DNA from 3 places in the Priestia sp. YIM B13490 genome. Region 3 is predicted to be linked to each of the others. Evidence: riboswitches for the same ligand, from Rfam matches in the RefSeq annotation. Region 3 holds a riboswitch; each other region holds the start of a gene.
What was found. A riboswitch is a leader RNA that binds a small molecule or an ion and turns the genes downstream of it on or off. The one in region 3 is predicted to bind S-adenosylmethionine.

Region 1 (4,500 bases), on a different contig from region 3:
TTATGCATTAATTTAAGAAGCTTCTCCTAAATGGAGAGGCTTTTTTTGTTAAAGCGTTTATCATAATTTTTGAGTGAACAGGAAATGCTACTACTAAAATTTCTAAGGAGATCAAAATCTATGAAAAGACTATTTTATACAGTCAGCACTTTTTGTTTTGTTTGGCTTGCTTTTGCAGCCATTCATGTCAGCGCTCTTTCGATTGAGAAGCTTCCAATGAAGAAATCATCTGAACAATGGTCGGTTGAACTGACAAAAGCGAGCATGACGGGAGATAATCAGCTAAAGTGGAAAAATAACGTCTATCATACATATGGATTAACCGTTGAAAACATTGGAAAAGACGTAGAGCGCGTGCATGTCCAAGCTTTTCGGCACGAAGGAAAAAATAAGGCGAAATACAGCTTGTTTTCTCCTATTGAAAGGTCTAACTTAAGCAAAAGCGGTCAGCGTTTTCGCTACGCGAATTTTGCTGTTCCTGGAAAAGCGGCAAGTTTAGACATTATGATTAACTGGACGGACGAACGAGGCAATCATCAAGAACATTTTGAATTTAAATAAAAGTCTTCGCTTAGGCGAAGACTTTTTTTGCAGGAATTTATCCTCGCATGTGGAAAACGAACACGAAAGGAGAGATCCATAATGATTGCAAAAGCTACTGAAGAAGAATTACAGGAAATTCGGACGAAATCTGCTGATGCGCTGTTTGAAGGAACGATGAAGCAGTTTCATCCGTCAGCTGAACGCGTAAATGAACTAGTTGGTAGTGCCTTTGAAAAAGGCTGTTATTATTTAGTTTTAAGACAAGAAAATAAACTCGCAGGCTGGGTTCTTATCGGCCCATCTACCGACTTCTTTTCAAAAGAAGAAATTGGCTTTATCTACGAATTATATGTTGTACCCGAATACCGCGGGCAAGGTTTAGCCAAGCCGTTAATGCAAAAAGCAATTGATGAATTGTCTATCAAAGGATACCCTGAAATCAGACTCAGCGTTCATGCTGGGAATTTTGCACAGCATGTGTATCGTGAACTTGGCTTTGTAGATAAACAAATATCAATGAGCTTCCAAGTGGCAAAACGTCCGTAACGTTGATGAATGTCAGCGAGTCCATAAAACATAAGATGTTATACATGCGATGAGGTTCGGTAATGAAAGTAAAAGTAAATAAGTAGCCCAAACAGCGCCTTTATCTAGTACTTCAACGGCTCCTCCAGCTGTATTGTCTGAGGAGGGGGGGGCTTCAAGCGCGTTCATAATCAAAGCCGCTGCTGCTAAAATAATCCCTCCAATACTTCCGGTTGTTTTGACAATTGCAATATGGAAAGTAGATGAAAAGGCAATGCTGAGAAGCAGCAGCAAGCTTCCCAAAAAAGCAGATAACATATATCGTTTCATGTGCTCACCATCCTTTATGAAAGCATACCATATTTTACTTCTTTTTTCTTTTTATTGAAAAGCTATTGACGTAACCTATAAAACATATTAGAATAGTCAGAAATAATTTAAAAACGAAATATTCTTATCTAGAGAGGTGGAGGGACTGGCCCTTTGAAACCTCAGCAACCACAATTATTGAATGGTGCTAATTCCAGCATAGCCTAGCTCTGACAGATAAGAAGAGGAATCTTTTTCTATGATGAAATCCTCTTCTTAGGAAGAAACATTTCGTATAGAAAAGGTGATGACATTGAATAATACACAAACGAATTTATGCATTAATGATTATTTAGATCTATACTTATTAGCAAAAGAAATAAAAGACGAAACGTGGCAGCAGGAAATTTTAGAGGCGCTAAAAACGCATCAAAATCGTTCATTTGAAGAAAAACAATCCGCTCTAGTTCAAGAGATATGGGAAGATTTTAAACAGTTAAATGAAGATATTTCTTTTACGTATCGCTTAATTCAAGAAGAGCCAACTAACGAACAATTTCAGGCTAACTTAAGGCACTTGAGAGAACGGCGGATCACGCTGAGCCGTGAGTTATATTTAGCTAAAAAACAGTATGTTGAACACACGCAATAAAAAGATCCGCTTGAGAAACAAGCGGTTTTTTTGCGTAAAAATGTTAGAATCGTTATATTTCGGGTAGTAAATAGATAAGACAAGCAAAGGAGGGATAACAGTGGCTCAAGGTGTATTGTGTGAAGTGAATGAGTGCATGTATTGGAAATCCGGAAATAAATGCAGTGCAGAGTCCATTTACGTTGTGAGTCCTGAAAGTAGTCACCATGTTTCTGAAACGGAAGAACCTGGCTGTAAAACTTTTGAACCCGCGAGATAAATGCTAGTTTTTATAAAAAAGCATAAAATGAACGATGCGCTGACGGAGTTGAGTCGGCGTTTTTCTATTTTTAAAAAATACTATTACTTAAGTGCAATAATAAATACATAGTAAAAAAGTAGTGCCTATGTCTAATTGTGCGTTTAAACAAAATGATAAGATAATTTTTTTGTTTTTCGACAAAAGAAAAGTGAGGGAAAGGTGATAGAATACAAATATACAGCCTAGCTGTCTTTTAGCACAAATTTATATGAAAGCGCTAACAAAAAAGGCTGTGTTCATCTCGTTTTGACAGATTGGAAAAAGGGGAGACGTTTATGCAGGGGAAAACTCAGGGGAAAGAATTGAAACGCGGGTTAGAAGAAAGACATGTGACGCTGATGTCCTTAGGAGCAGCCATAGGGGTAGGACTGTTTCTTGGATCTGCATCTGCTATTAAATTAGCAGGGCCAGGAATATTATTGGCGTACGGATTTAGCGGAATGATTATGTTTTTTATTATGAGAGCACTTGGAGAAATGGCGATTCAAAAACCTGTTGCAGGTTCATTCAGCAAGTACGCACGCGACTACTTAGGGCCGCTTGCTGGTTATTTAACAGGTTGGAACTACTGGTTTTTATGGGTTGTAACATGTATGGCTGAAATTACAGCCGTTGGTATTTATATGGGGTATTGGTATCCGGATGTACCAAACTGGATTTGGGCGTTATCGGCGCTTGTCATCATGACAACGGTTAACTTCTTAGCTGTTAAGGCATATGGTGAACTGGAATTTTGGTTTGCACTTATTAAAATTTTAGCGATTGTATTAATGATTGCCGTTGGATTATTAATGATCGTGTTCGGAATCGGCAACGGCGGCGTTGCGACTGGTATCAAAAACTTGTGGGACAACGGCGGACTGTTCCCGAACGGATTCAAAGGTATTTTGCTGTCGCTGCAAATGGTCATGTTTGCGTATTTAGGAATTGAAATGATCGGCGTTACCGCGGGAGAAGTGAAAAATCCCGAAAAATCTCTAGCAAGAGCGATTGATTCTGTCTTTTGGCGTATTCTGATTTTCTACGTCGGTGCGTTATTTGTCATTATGTCGATTTATCCGTGGCAAGAGATTGGTTCACAGGGAAGCCCGTTTGTATTAACATTTGAAAAAATCGGCATTCCAGCGGCGGCTGGTATCATTAACTTTGTTGTACTAACAGCAGCTCTTTCTTCTTGTAACAGCGGTATTTTTAGTACAGGCCGTATGCTGTTTAACTTAGCAGAACACGGAGAAGCACCAAAAGGATACGGTCAGCTTACAAAGGGCGGCGTACCGGGAAAAGCTGTTTTGGCATCAGCAGGTGCGCTATTAGTCGGAGTAGCGTTAAACTACATTGTGCCTGCCAAAGTATTTACGTGGGTAACAAGTATTGCAACATTCGGTGCGATTTGGACATGGGGAATTATTTTGCTTTCTCAAATTAAATATCGCAAAACGTTAAAAACAGGTGAAGAGGCAAAGCTGAAATACAAAATGCCTTTATTTCCGTTAACATCTTATGTGTCACTTGCGTTCCTAGCGCTGGTAGTGGTTCTCATGGCATATAATCCAGATACAAGAATTGCAGTTGTCATCGGACCATTATGGTTTATCGGTCTTATTATCGCGTACTACGCAAAAGGATTTCATAAACGAAGTCAAAGTTCAGCTGCAGCTGAGCAAAAGCTAGTGAAATAACAGAAAAGACCTCTTTCTTGGAAAGAGGTCTTTTTTCATTAGTTTATGTGTGAATGATTAGTTTATTTTAAGGGATCATTGGTACGGATAAATAATGTAGAAAATATTCTATTTATTCTGTACTATTTAGTTAGAGAATTCGTTAATGATTAAACGGTAATTGAAAGTGGATGAGTATGTTAGTTTTATGCTTTTTAACGCCACACAGTGCATCGAAAAGTTGGGAGGACATATGCAGAAATGATTGAAACATTTAGTGAAAAAGACATAAAAGGTTTGCTGCTGTTATCGCAGCTGGAAAAATGGGATTATAGTGAAGCAGATTTACATACGATTTTTTCATCTGGAGACGTATTTGGTCATAGAAATGAGAACGGAGACATCGTATCAAGTGTGGCCGTAATTTCGTACAAAAATCAGTCAGCTTTTATAGGAATGGTGATTGTGAGAAAAGATTACCGAAAACAAGGGTTAGCCGGGCAGCTCATGAA
Region 2 (4,500 bases), on a different contig from region 3:
GGCTGATTTATTCTTTCTACATATTCTTTGTATGCTTGTTGCCGCTGTTGACTATTCGTACCCGTCATCCTTCCAATACAGTAGCCAATATCCGTATATCCTTTTTCTTTTAAATACATAAGCGCCTGCTTAAAAGCTGCATAATGATCAACGTAAACGGAGCGAATAGAACGATTCTGTACGTTTTCGCACACGGCTATCGGCCCGTACTGCTGATAATATTCAATCGTGCTCCAGCTGCTTGCTCTAGAACAAATAATCACTCCATCAACTTGCTTTGTTTTTAGCATATGAAGCGCTTCTTCTTCTTTTTTTACATCATAGTTCGTCTGACAAATAACAAGCTGATACTGCTTTTCTAACGCCTGAGATGCCACTCCTTCTAAAAGCAGACTAAAATACGGATGATTAATAAAAGGCAAGACGACGGCAATCATATTTGTTTTCCCTTTTGATAAGTGAACGGCATTAATGTTTTGTTCATAATTAAGTTCGTGAATAACCTGCTCTACCAGCCGGCGTTTTTCTTCTTTTACATACGGATGATGATTTAGCACCCGGGATACAGTCGAAACAGATACACCAGCTTTTTTTGCGATATCTCGGATATTTGTCATGTTTTCACCTTTTTCTCTTGCGCTGAAACGCGTTTCATACTTTATTCTCATTATAAAGTGAAACAGCAAGAAGCTAAACCCGTTACCATCGTGTTTTTACTCATTTACGTAAGGAGGTCATTTCATGGGTATTTTATTATTCATTTTATTATGCGGAATTGAAATTGGAGGAGCGGCTTATGCACTTAAACAGAACGAGACGCTTTGGAAGGAGTTAGATGATGAAAAGCCGACTGATTTTTTTAAACAGTAAAAAACCCTTAAAAAGAACATTCTTTTTAAGGGTTTGATATTACGCAGCTTCTTTAGATGACTTTGACTTTTTATTTAAACGAGGAAATCCAATTACAATTGCAATGATCCCGCAAACCGCTGTTAACATTGGGTAGAATGTAAATGGAATAATCTCAATCGGTGAAACTTTAGCAAATCCTGCTGCGAGAAGCATTTGTGCGCCGTAAGGGATAAGCCCTTGAACGCTGCATGAAAACAAGTCAAGCAGACTGGCTGATTTACGATTATCAATTGAATACTTATCAGAGATTTCTTTTGCTAACGGACCTGCCGTAATAATTGAAATCGTGTTATTAGCCGTTGCTAAATTTGTTAAACTTACCAGTCCAGCGATGCTGAATTCTCCGCCTTTTTTTGTTTGAATGCGTCGTGTTAATAAATTCAATAAGAACTGAATACCGCCATTATAGCGAATAAGCTCAACCATTCCGCCGATTAGCAGAGATAAAATAATTAACTCTGACATTCCGCCAATACCTTCTGTCACAGTTTTAGCAAGAGAAGAAAGCGTGTAGCTTCCGTCAGCTAATCCAATCACGCCGGCTAGCACAATTCCTCCGGTTAAAATGCTTAATACGTTTGCACCAAATATGGCAGCAACGAGTACGCCGACATAAGGCAAGATTTTAAACCAGCTAAAATCTTTAATTTCTACTGATGATGTATTGCCTAGCGTCATTACAAGCAATAAAATTACCGTAACAATCGCTGCAGGAAGGACAATAAAAAAGTTTACTTTTAATTTATCTGACATATTTGTTTTTTGCGTACGAACTGCTGCAATGGTTGTATCAGAAATTATCGATAAATTATCTCCAAACATTGCACCACCAATAACGGCAGCAATGGCCAATGTAATGGATACATGCGCTTGCTCACTGATTCCTACAGCAATAGGCCCTAGCGCAGCGATTGTTCCCATTGATGTTCCCATCGAAATGGAAATGAATGCGCCAATAACAAAGATTCCGACTACCACTAAGCTTTGCGGAAGCACAGAAAGCGCTAAGTTTACCGTTGAATCAACAGCTCCCATGCCTTTAGCAACTTGAGAAAAAGCACCTGCTAAAATAAAAATAAGCACCATAATAATGATATCAGGATGCCCTGCTCCTTTAGCAAAACGCTCCACTTTTACATTAAGTGAATCTTTGCGATTCATAGCCAGCGCCACGATGGCTGCAATGATAATGGCTACTAATACAGGCAGCTTATAAAAATCTCCCGTTATAATTCCTGATCCGACAAACAGGACTAAAAAGACGCCCAGCGGTAACAGCGCCCAGCCGTTTCCTTTTTGTTGTTCCATTCTTAACACCTCTTGTTTACGTAATAAAAAAAGACCTCTTCTTATTGATAAGAAGAGGTCTCTTATTTGTATCATAAGATTACCCTTCTCATCTTCCAAACGAAACATCGTCTGCTGGATTTGGCACCGCACTGCGTACAGCCAGTTGCCGAGACATCATAGGGCCAGTCCCTCCGTCTCTCTTGATAAGAAGTTTATAGTTGTTTTAAAAATAGTCTTTCACTACTGTAATCTCTTTTTATTTAATTGTCAAATGCTATTTTAGAAAAATATATAGTGCGAAAATTCTCACATCAATTAGCTACGTCTCGTTTTAAAAACGCTGCCCATGCCACGCCCATAAAGAAGACAAAATGAGCAACTAAGATGAAAATGGAAAATGGAATCGTCATGCCGTCAAATATCGTCTTCATTCCGTCCATATACTGCACAAAGTTTGTGTTGGCGAACAGTAAAAATTTTCCCCACCATAAACCAAACTGTGATACTAGTCCTGTTACTGCTTTCGCCCCGATACTTACGACAATAGCCAGACTGGAAGCAAGCGCGCTGTTTCTAAATAAAGACGACAGCATGAATGCAAATGTCATCATCATAAACGTTTCCATATACGCGCTGTCATACGTAAGCGTAATGTTTTTAAGCAGCTGCGCATCTCCTTCTAGACTGGTAAAGCCAAAGAACAATGCTCCCCATACAAACGAAAAAAGCAAATAGCTCAGTAAATAATACAAGCTAATTAAAATGAGGGTTATGTACTTGGATGCTAAAATCGTTGAACGTCTAGCAGGGCGAATTAAAAGAAGCTTAATGGTACCTGCTTCAAACTCTTTTGCAACCATTGACCCTCCAACAGCAAGCGCGAAAAATTGAACGAGAATCAGCATACCTGAACTAAATGACAGGAAGTTCAAAATGTTGTCTTCTGTTCCTGCACTGTTTGCTACTTTCTTCATTAAAAGAGCCATACAAAGAGTTAAAATACCGATTGTAATAAACGTGACTTTTGTACTTCTTTTATGAAACCATTTCATATGTTCATTTTGAATTAGCTTAAGCATGGTGCTCTCCTTCCGTAACGGACATAAACGAATCTTCAAGCGTCTCATACACAGGAGTGATTCGGTAGACTAAAATATCGCTGTCCACTAATTTTTTATTCACAGCTGGAATTTGTTCTTTTACAATCGTCACGTCGATACTATGTGATCTCATCGTTACTTCAAATTCTTGTGATAAAAGATCCGCTGCTTTTTGCGCATCAGACACTTCAAATTCTACGTACGTTCCTTGATCTTGACGATTTGGAGATAGATCTTGAATGGCTTTTAACTCACCGTCTTGAATAATGCCAACGCGGTCACATAGTGCTTCTACTTCTTTTAATAAGTGGCTCGCGATTAAGATCGAAATTCCTTCTTCCCTGCAGAGGGTTTGTAAATATGTACGAAATTCTCTCATTCCCGCTGGGTCTAGACCGTTTGTTGGTTCGTCTAGTAAAAGCAATGCAGGCTTATGTAAAATAGCTTGAGCTACTCCTAAACGCTGTCTCATCCCAAGAGAATACGTCTTCACTTTTGCATGAATGCTGTTTTCAAGCTTTACTAAAGCAATCACTTCATCCAAGCGTTCTGATGTGATCCCTTCATGCATATTCGCAAAGTGTTTTAAATTTTGATAGCCCGTCAGATAATCATAAAACTCAGGGTTTTCAATAATCGCTCCAATTGATTTCATAGCTGATGTAAACTGTTCTTTTAAAGGAAATCCATTGACGATAATTGTTCCCTCTGTTTCTTTGATGAGTCCTACGACGGTACGAATTAACGTTGTTTTTCCAGAGCCGTTCGGACCAAGCAATCCGAAAATCTCACCGCGCTCAACCGATAAGGATACATCATGCAAAATGGTTTTCTTCCCAATTACTTTACTGACATGATCTACTTGTAGCACTGTTTCTGTCATCATGTACATCCTTTCTTTAATTAGCAATACGCTTTCTATTGTTTCTCTTTTTTAACTATTTGTCTACTATAACCTTATTTTTGGAAAAGTAGCCCATTCAAATCATTCGTATTATCCGCTTACATTTGATAAAATAAAACAAACTTTAGTTAGAGGAGGACTTCTACATAATGAACTTAACCGTATACCTTGCCGGGCAAATTCACGATAACTGGAGAGACGAAATTAAAAACCAAGCAGAACAATTAAACCTTCCCCTTACCTTTGTCGGTCCCATGACAGACCATGACCGCTCCGACAACATTGGAGAAGAAA
Region 3 (4,500 bases):
GCGTATGAAGAAATCCATATTGTAGAAAACCCGCCAACAAAAGAGCAGCTGCAATCTTATTATCAGAACAGCGGCTTAGAATTAAAAAAATTCTTTAATACAAGCGGTAAAAAATATCGCGAATTAGGACTTAAAGATAAAGTAAGCAGTGCGAGTGAAGATGAACTTCTGTCGATTCTTGCGTCAGATGGCATGTTAATTAAGCGTCCGCTGCTAACAGATGGACAAAAAGTAACGCTTGGTTTCAAAGAAGAGCAGTTTGAGGACGTGTGGAAGTAAGTTTTCAAATAGAAAATTTTTACCTTTTACGTTACACTGTTAATAGGAAGTTATTTTAGGTTGTAGAAAGTGTTCTCCACGTTGAAGGCGCTTTTTATATAAACAAATTACGATACATATTTTGGAGGGATTAAGATGAGTACACCAAAAGATTTGCGTTATTCTGAAGAGCATGAATGGGTAAAAACAGAAGGAGACGTTGTCCGCGTAGGTATTACGCATTTCGCTCAAGCTGAGCTTGGCGACATCGTATTCGTTGAACTGCCAGAAGTAGGAGCAACAGTAGAAGCTGACGAGCCGTTTGGCAGCGTTGAATCAGTAAAAACAGTTTCTGAGCTTTACGCACCAATTAGCGGTGAAGTTGTAGCAGTAAACGACAACTTAAGCGATAGCCCTGAACTTGTTAATGAATCTCCATACGAAGAAGCATGGATGATTACAATCAAACCGTCTGATGCTTCTCAAGTAGATAAGCTAATGACAGCAGAGCAATACGAAGAAATGACAAACGAAGGATAATATTCCTCCATAAATTGTCTTTATGAAAAGTTTTTGACTGGACACTCTATTAGTAAACAAGCTAAAGGAGTGTCTTTTTATGTTTGAAAAACAAAAAATGGACGTTACAGATCGCGTTACAGCTAAATTTCATGACGGCGGTATGAAATTATATGTTGATAAGCAGCCAATTGGTGAAGTTAGTTACGGAACAAGCGGCAATGAATACCGCTTTGAAGAAGGTTATTCGCAAGAAAATAATAAGTTCTATCAATATACGGATGTACAAAAACAAGGTGAAACGCAAAAATATACAGACTGCGACGAAGAAGCAGGATGGTGCTAAACAGTGGCAACTGCCACTGTTTTTCTTGTCTTATGGAAACAATATGGCCTAAGCTGCTTTTTAAAACAGTTCTTTCTTGCAAATTTCTTTTAAAAAACAGGTGAACTGTGATACATTAACGAATATTGTATAGCATAAAGAAATGATGTTACTATACAACTGACGATTATGGGTGATGAAAATGGGGCTAATTGAAATTGAAAAAGTAATTATTGTCGAAGGAAAATCAGATAAAAAGCGTATCCAAGATATCATTCGAGAACCAATTGAAATTATCTGTACAAACGGTACGATTAGTTTATCAAAGCTGGATGAAATTATTGACTGTACGTTTAACAAAGAGGTATACATACTTGTTGACTCTGATGATTCAGGGAATAAGCTAAGAAAACAATTTAAACGAGAGCTTCCGGAAGCAGAGCATCTATATATTGATAAAATGTACCGAGAGGTTGCTGCCGCCCCTAGACATCACATAGCAACAGTATTACTGAGTGCCAATATCGATGTTAATGCAGAATTTTTAACATAAAAGGAATGAGCAACATGCAAGAATGGAGCGAAAAACAGCTTGAAGATCAGTTAAAAGAAGGACAAAGAACGTTTATCTTTTTCCATACACCTTTTTGCGGGACATGTCAGCTGGCAAAAAAAATGTTAACCGTAGCAGAAGCGATGCTGCCCGGTGTGACCATCGGAATGAGCAATTTAAATTATATGCCTTCAAAAGCAGAAATATTTTCAATTGAAAGTGTACCTTGTTTGATTGAAGTGAAAAATGGCGAAATGGTAAAAAAACTCTATGCGTTTCATTCCATCGAGCACGTACTTGAAGAGCTTCGATAATCAAACGTTTGTTTAAAATGAAGAAATTGAAAGAGAGTGAACCGTTGGGGCTGTTGGAATCTTGGGATATTATCCCAAGAACAAAACCTGTTGACAGCCTATCTGACACATGCTAAAATCACACTCATGAATGTTCATAAATGAATGAATATTTCCCAAAAACAAAATAATTGTTGCGAACTCTTATCAAGAGAGGTGGAGGGACTGAGCCCTGTGAAACCCGGCAACCGTCAGACTAACTGAAATGGTGCCAATTCCTGCAAAGCTATGTGCTTTGAAAGATGAGAGAAAGGATTAAATATCGAGCCTTTCTGTCATGCGCAGAGAGGCTTTTTTGATGGGGAAAATTGTTTTACGGCTTTTTCATCCTATAGGGCAACCTAACATAATTAAGTTTTTACTAAAGAAGGTGAAGAAATATGATTACATTAACAGACGTTACAAAAATTTATCAGGCCAAAAGTGGTCAAATAACAGCTGTTGATAATGTGAATCTAACCGTTAACCAAGGTGAAATTTACGGAATTATTGGTTATAGCGGAGCGGGGAAAAGTTCTTTAATTCGCTTGCTAAACGGGTTAGAAACACCAACGACAGGAACGGTCGAAGTAGCAGGTAATGATATTGGAAAAATTAAAGGCGGAAAACTCAGAAAAGCTAGACAAGAAATTAGTATGGTATTTCAGCACTTTAATATCTTGTGGTCGCGTACGGTGCGAGAAAATATTGCTTTTCCGTTAGAAATAGCAGGGATCTCAAAAGAAAAAAGAATGAAACGAGTAGACGAGCTTATCAAGTTAGTCGGGCTTGAAGGGCGTGAAAATGCTTATCCATCACAGCTTAGCGGTGGACAAAAGCAGCGTGTTGGTATTGCTCGAGCGCTAGCCAATAACCCAAAAGTATTGCTGTGTGATGAAGCAACATCAGCGCTTGATCCTCAAACGACAGATTCCATTTTAGATCTGTTAGTAGATATTAATGAGAAGCTAGGGTTAACCATTGTATTGATTACTCATGAAATGCATGTTATTCGTAAAATTTGTCATCGGGTAGCCGTTATGGAAAATGGGGCAGTGGTAGAAGAAGGACAAGTGCTAGAAGTATTCAGAAAACCTAAGCAGCCGATTACAAAACGGTTCGTTCAACAGATTTCTGAACCAGAAGAAACGTTTGAAACAATTGAACAAGTACAGGGGTTATATCCAAGCGGGCAAATTATTCAGCTTACGTTTGTTGGCGGAAAAGCAGAGCAACCGCTCATTACAACGATTTTAAAACAGTTTGATGTAACGATTAATATTTTGCAAGGAAAGATTTCTCATACACAAACAGGTTCATACGGGACGTTGTTCGTTCATTTAGACGGAGAATTAACAGAAGTTGAAAAAGTCATTGCATACATTCATGAGCAGCAGGTAGAAGTGGAGGTAATGACAAATGCTTGAGAAACTATTTCCGAACGTTATTTTAGATGATTTTATTCAAGCGACAAATGAAACACTATATATGACGGCTATTTCAGTTATAGCCACGTTTGTTCTAGGTATTTTATTGGGCTTGCTTTTATTTTTAACGTCCAAAGGACAGCTCTGGCAAAACAAACCTTTATATGCCATTGTGTCAGCAGTTGTAAATATCTTTCGTTCCATTCCATTCATTATTTTAATTGTTTTACTGATTCCATTTACCAAAGCATTGGTAGGAAGTATTTTAGGCGCTAATGCAGCGTTACCTGCTTTAATTGTGGGAGCAGCACCATTTTATGCGCGTCTTGTAGAAATTGGTCTGCGTGAAATTGATAAAGGTGTTATTGAAGCTGCTAAATCAATGGGAGCAACAACAAGCACTATTATCTTTAAAGTGCTGTTACCTGAATCGCTGCCAGCTTTAATTTCTGGTTTGACGGTAACAACGATTGCGCTAGTCGGCTATACGGCAATGGCGGGTGTGATTGGAGCTGGAGGTCTTGGGAATCTTGCATATTTAGAAGGATTCCAGCGCAGTCATAATGATGTAACGCTAGCTGCTACGATCTTAATTTTGATTATTGTATTTATTATCCAACTTATTGGAGATGCGATTACTGCAAAAATTGATAAAAGATAAAGGGAGGATTATTTATTATGAAAAAATGGCTTTCGGCTTTAGCACTAACATCTGCGCTAGTAGTAGGATTAGCTGCATGTGGATCTAACAATGGATCAAAAGATGAAAAGAAAATTGTTGTGGGTGCATCTAATACGCCTCATGCTGAAATTTTAGAACAAGCAAAACCGATTTTAGAAAAACAAGGAATCGACTTAGAAATTAAAAAATTCCAAGATTACATCTTACCGAACACAGCTCTTGCAAACAATGAAATTGATGCAAACTACTTCCAGCACGTTCCTTATATGAATTCAGTGCTGAAAGATCACAAGGGTGAAAAAGGGTATGATTTTGTAAGTGCCGGTGCCATTCACATTGAACCAATCGGTATCTACTCTAAAAAATACAAAAGCTTAAAAGATCTTCCGAAAAACGGCACAGTT

Region 1: it holds a riboswitch for S-adenosylmethionine, as region 3 does, so the genes downstream of both, ACFX4R_RS00865 (hypothetical protein) here and ACFX4R_RS19640 (methionine ABC transporter ATP-binding protein) in region 3, are expected to answer to the same signal.
Region 2: it holds a riboswitch for S-adenosylmethionine, as region 3 does, so the genes downstream of both, ACFX4R_RS11935 (Na+/H+ antiporter NhaC family protein) here and ACFX4R_RS19640 (methionine ABC transporter ATP-binding protein) in region 3, are expected to answer to the same signal.

The regions. Positions count from the first base shown of each region.
Region 1 is NZ_JBHZOT010000001.1:169,995-174,494, forward strand. It holds gene ACFX4R_RS00845 (glycosyltransferase family 2 protein) at 1-11, shown strand, start outside; gene ACFX4R_RS00850 (hypothetical protein) at 121-561, shown strand; gene ACFX4R_RS00855 (GNAT family N-acetyltransferase) at 643-1,089, shown strand; gene ACFX4R_RS00860 (hypothetical protein) at 1,102-1,398, opposite strand; SAM riboswitch class I at 1,520-1,621, shown strand; gene ACFX4R_RS00865 (hypothetical protein) at 1,685-2,029, shown strand; gene ACFX4R_RS00870 (DUF1540 domain-containing protein) at 2,130-2,288, shown strand; gene alaP (alanine permease AlaP) at 2,606-4,009, shown strand; gene ACFX4R_RS00880 (GNAT family N-acetyltransferase) at 4,250-4,500, shown strand, end outside.
Region 2 is NZ_JBHZOT010000003.1:398,163-402,662, reverse strand. It holds gene ACFX4R_RS11945 (LacI family DNA-binding transcriptional regulator) at 1-617, opposite strand, end outside; gene ACFX4R_RS11940 (hypothetical protein) at 742-870, shown strand; gene ACFX4R_RS11935 (Na+/H+ antiporter NhaC family protein) at 910-2,220, opposite strand; SAM riboswitch class I at 2,306-2,412, opposite strand; gene ACFX4R_RS11930 (ABC transporter permease) at 2,514-3,281, opposite strand; gene ACFX4R_RS11925 (ABC transporter ATP-binding protein) at 3,274-4,185, opposite strand; gene ACFX4R_RS11920 (YtoQ family protein) at 4,356-4,500, shown strand, end outside.
Region 3 is NZ_JBHZOT010000006.1:300,091-304,590, forward strand. It holds gene ACFX4R_RS19615 (arsenate reductase family protein) at 1-279, shown strand, start outside; gene gcvH (glycine cleavage system protein GcvH) at 415-798, shown strand; gene ACFX4R_RS19625 (YusG family protein) at 878-1,123, shown strand; gene ACFX4R_RS19630 (toprim domain-containing protein) at 1,305-1,655, shown strand; gene ACFX4R_RS19635 (thioredoxin family protein) at 1,670-1,969, shown strand; SAM riboswitch class I at 2,150-2,257, shown strand; gene ACFX4R_RS19640 (methionine ABC transporter ATP-binding protein) at 2,389-3,414, shown strand; gene ACFX4R_RS19645 (methionine ABC transporter permease) at 3,407-4,075, shown strand; gene ACFX4R_RS19650 (MetQ/NlpA family ABC transporter substrate-binding protein) at 4,093-4,500, shown strand, end outside.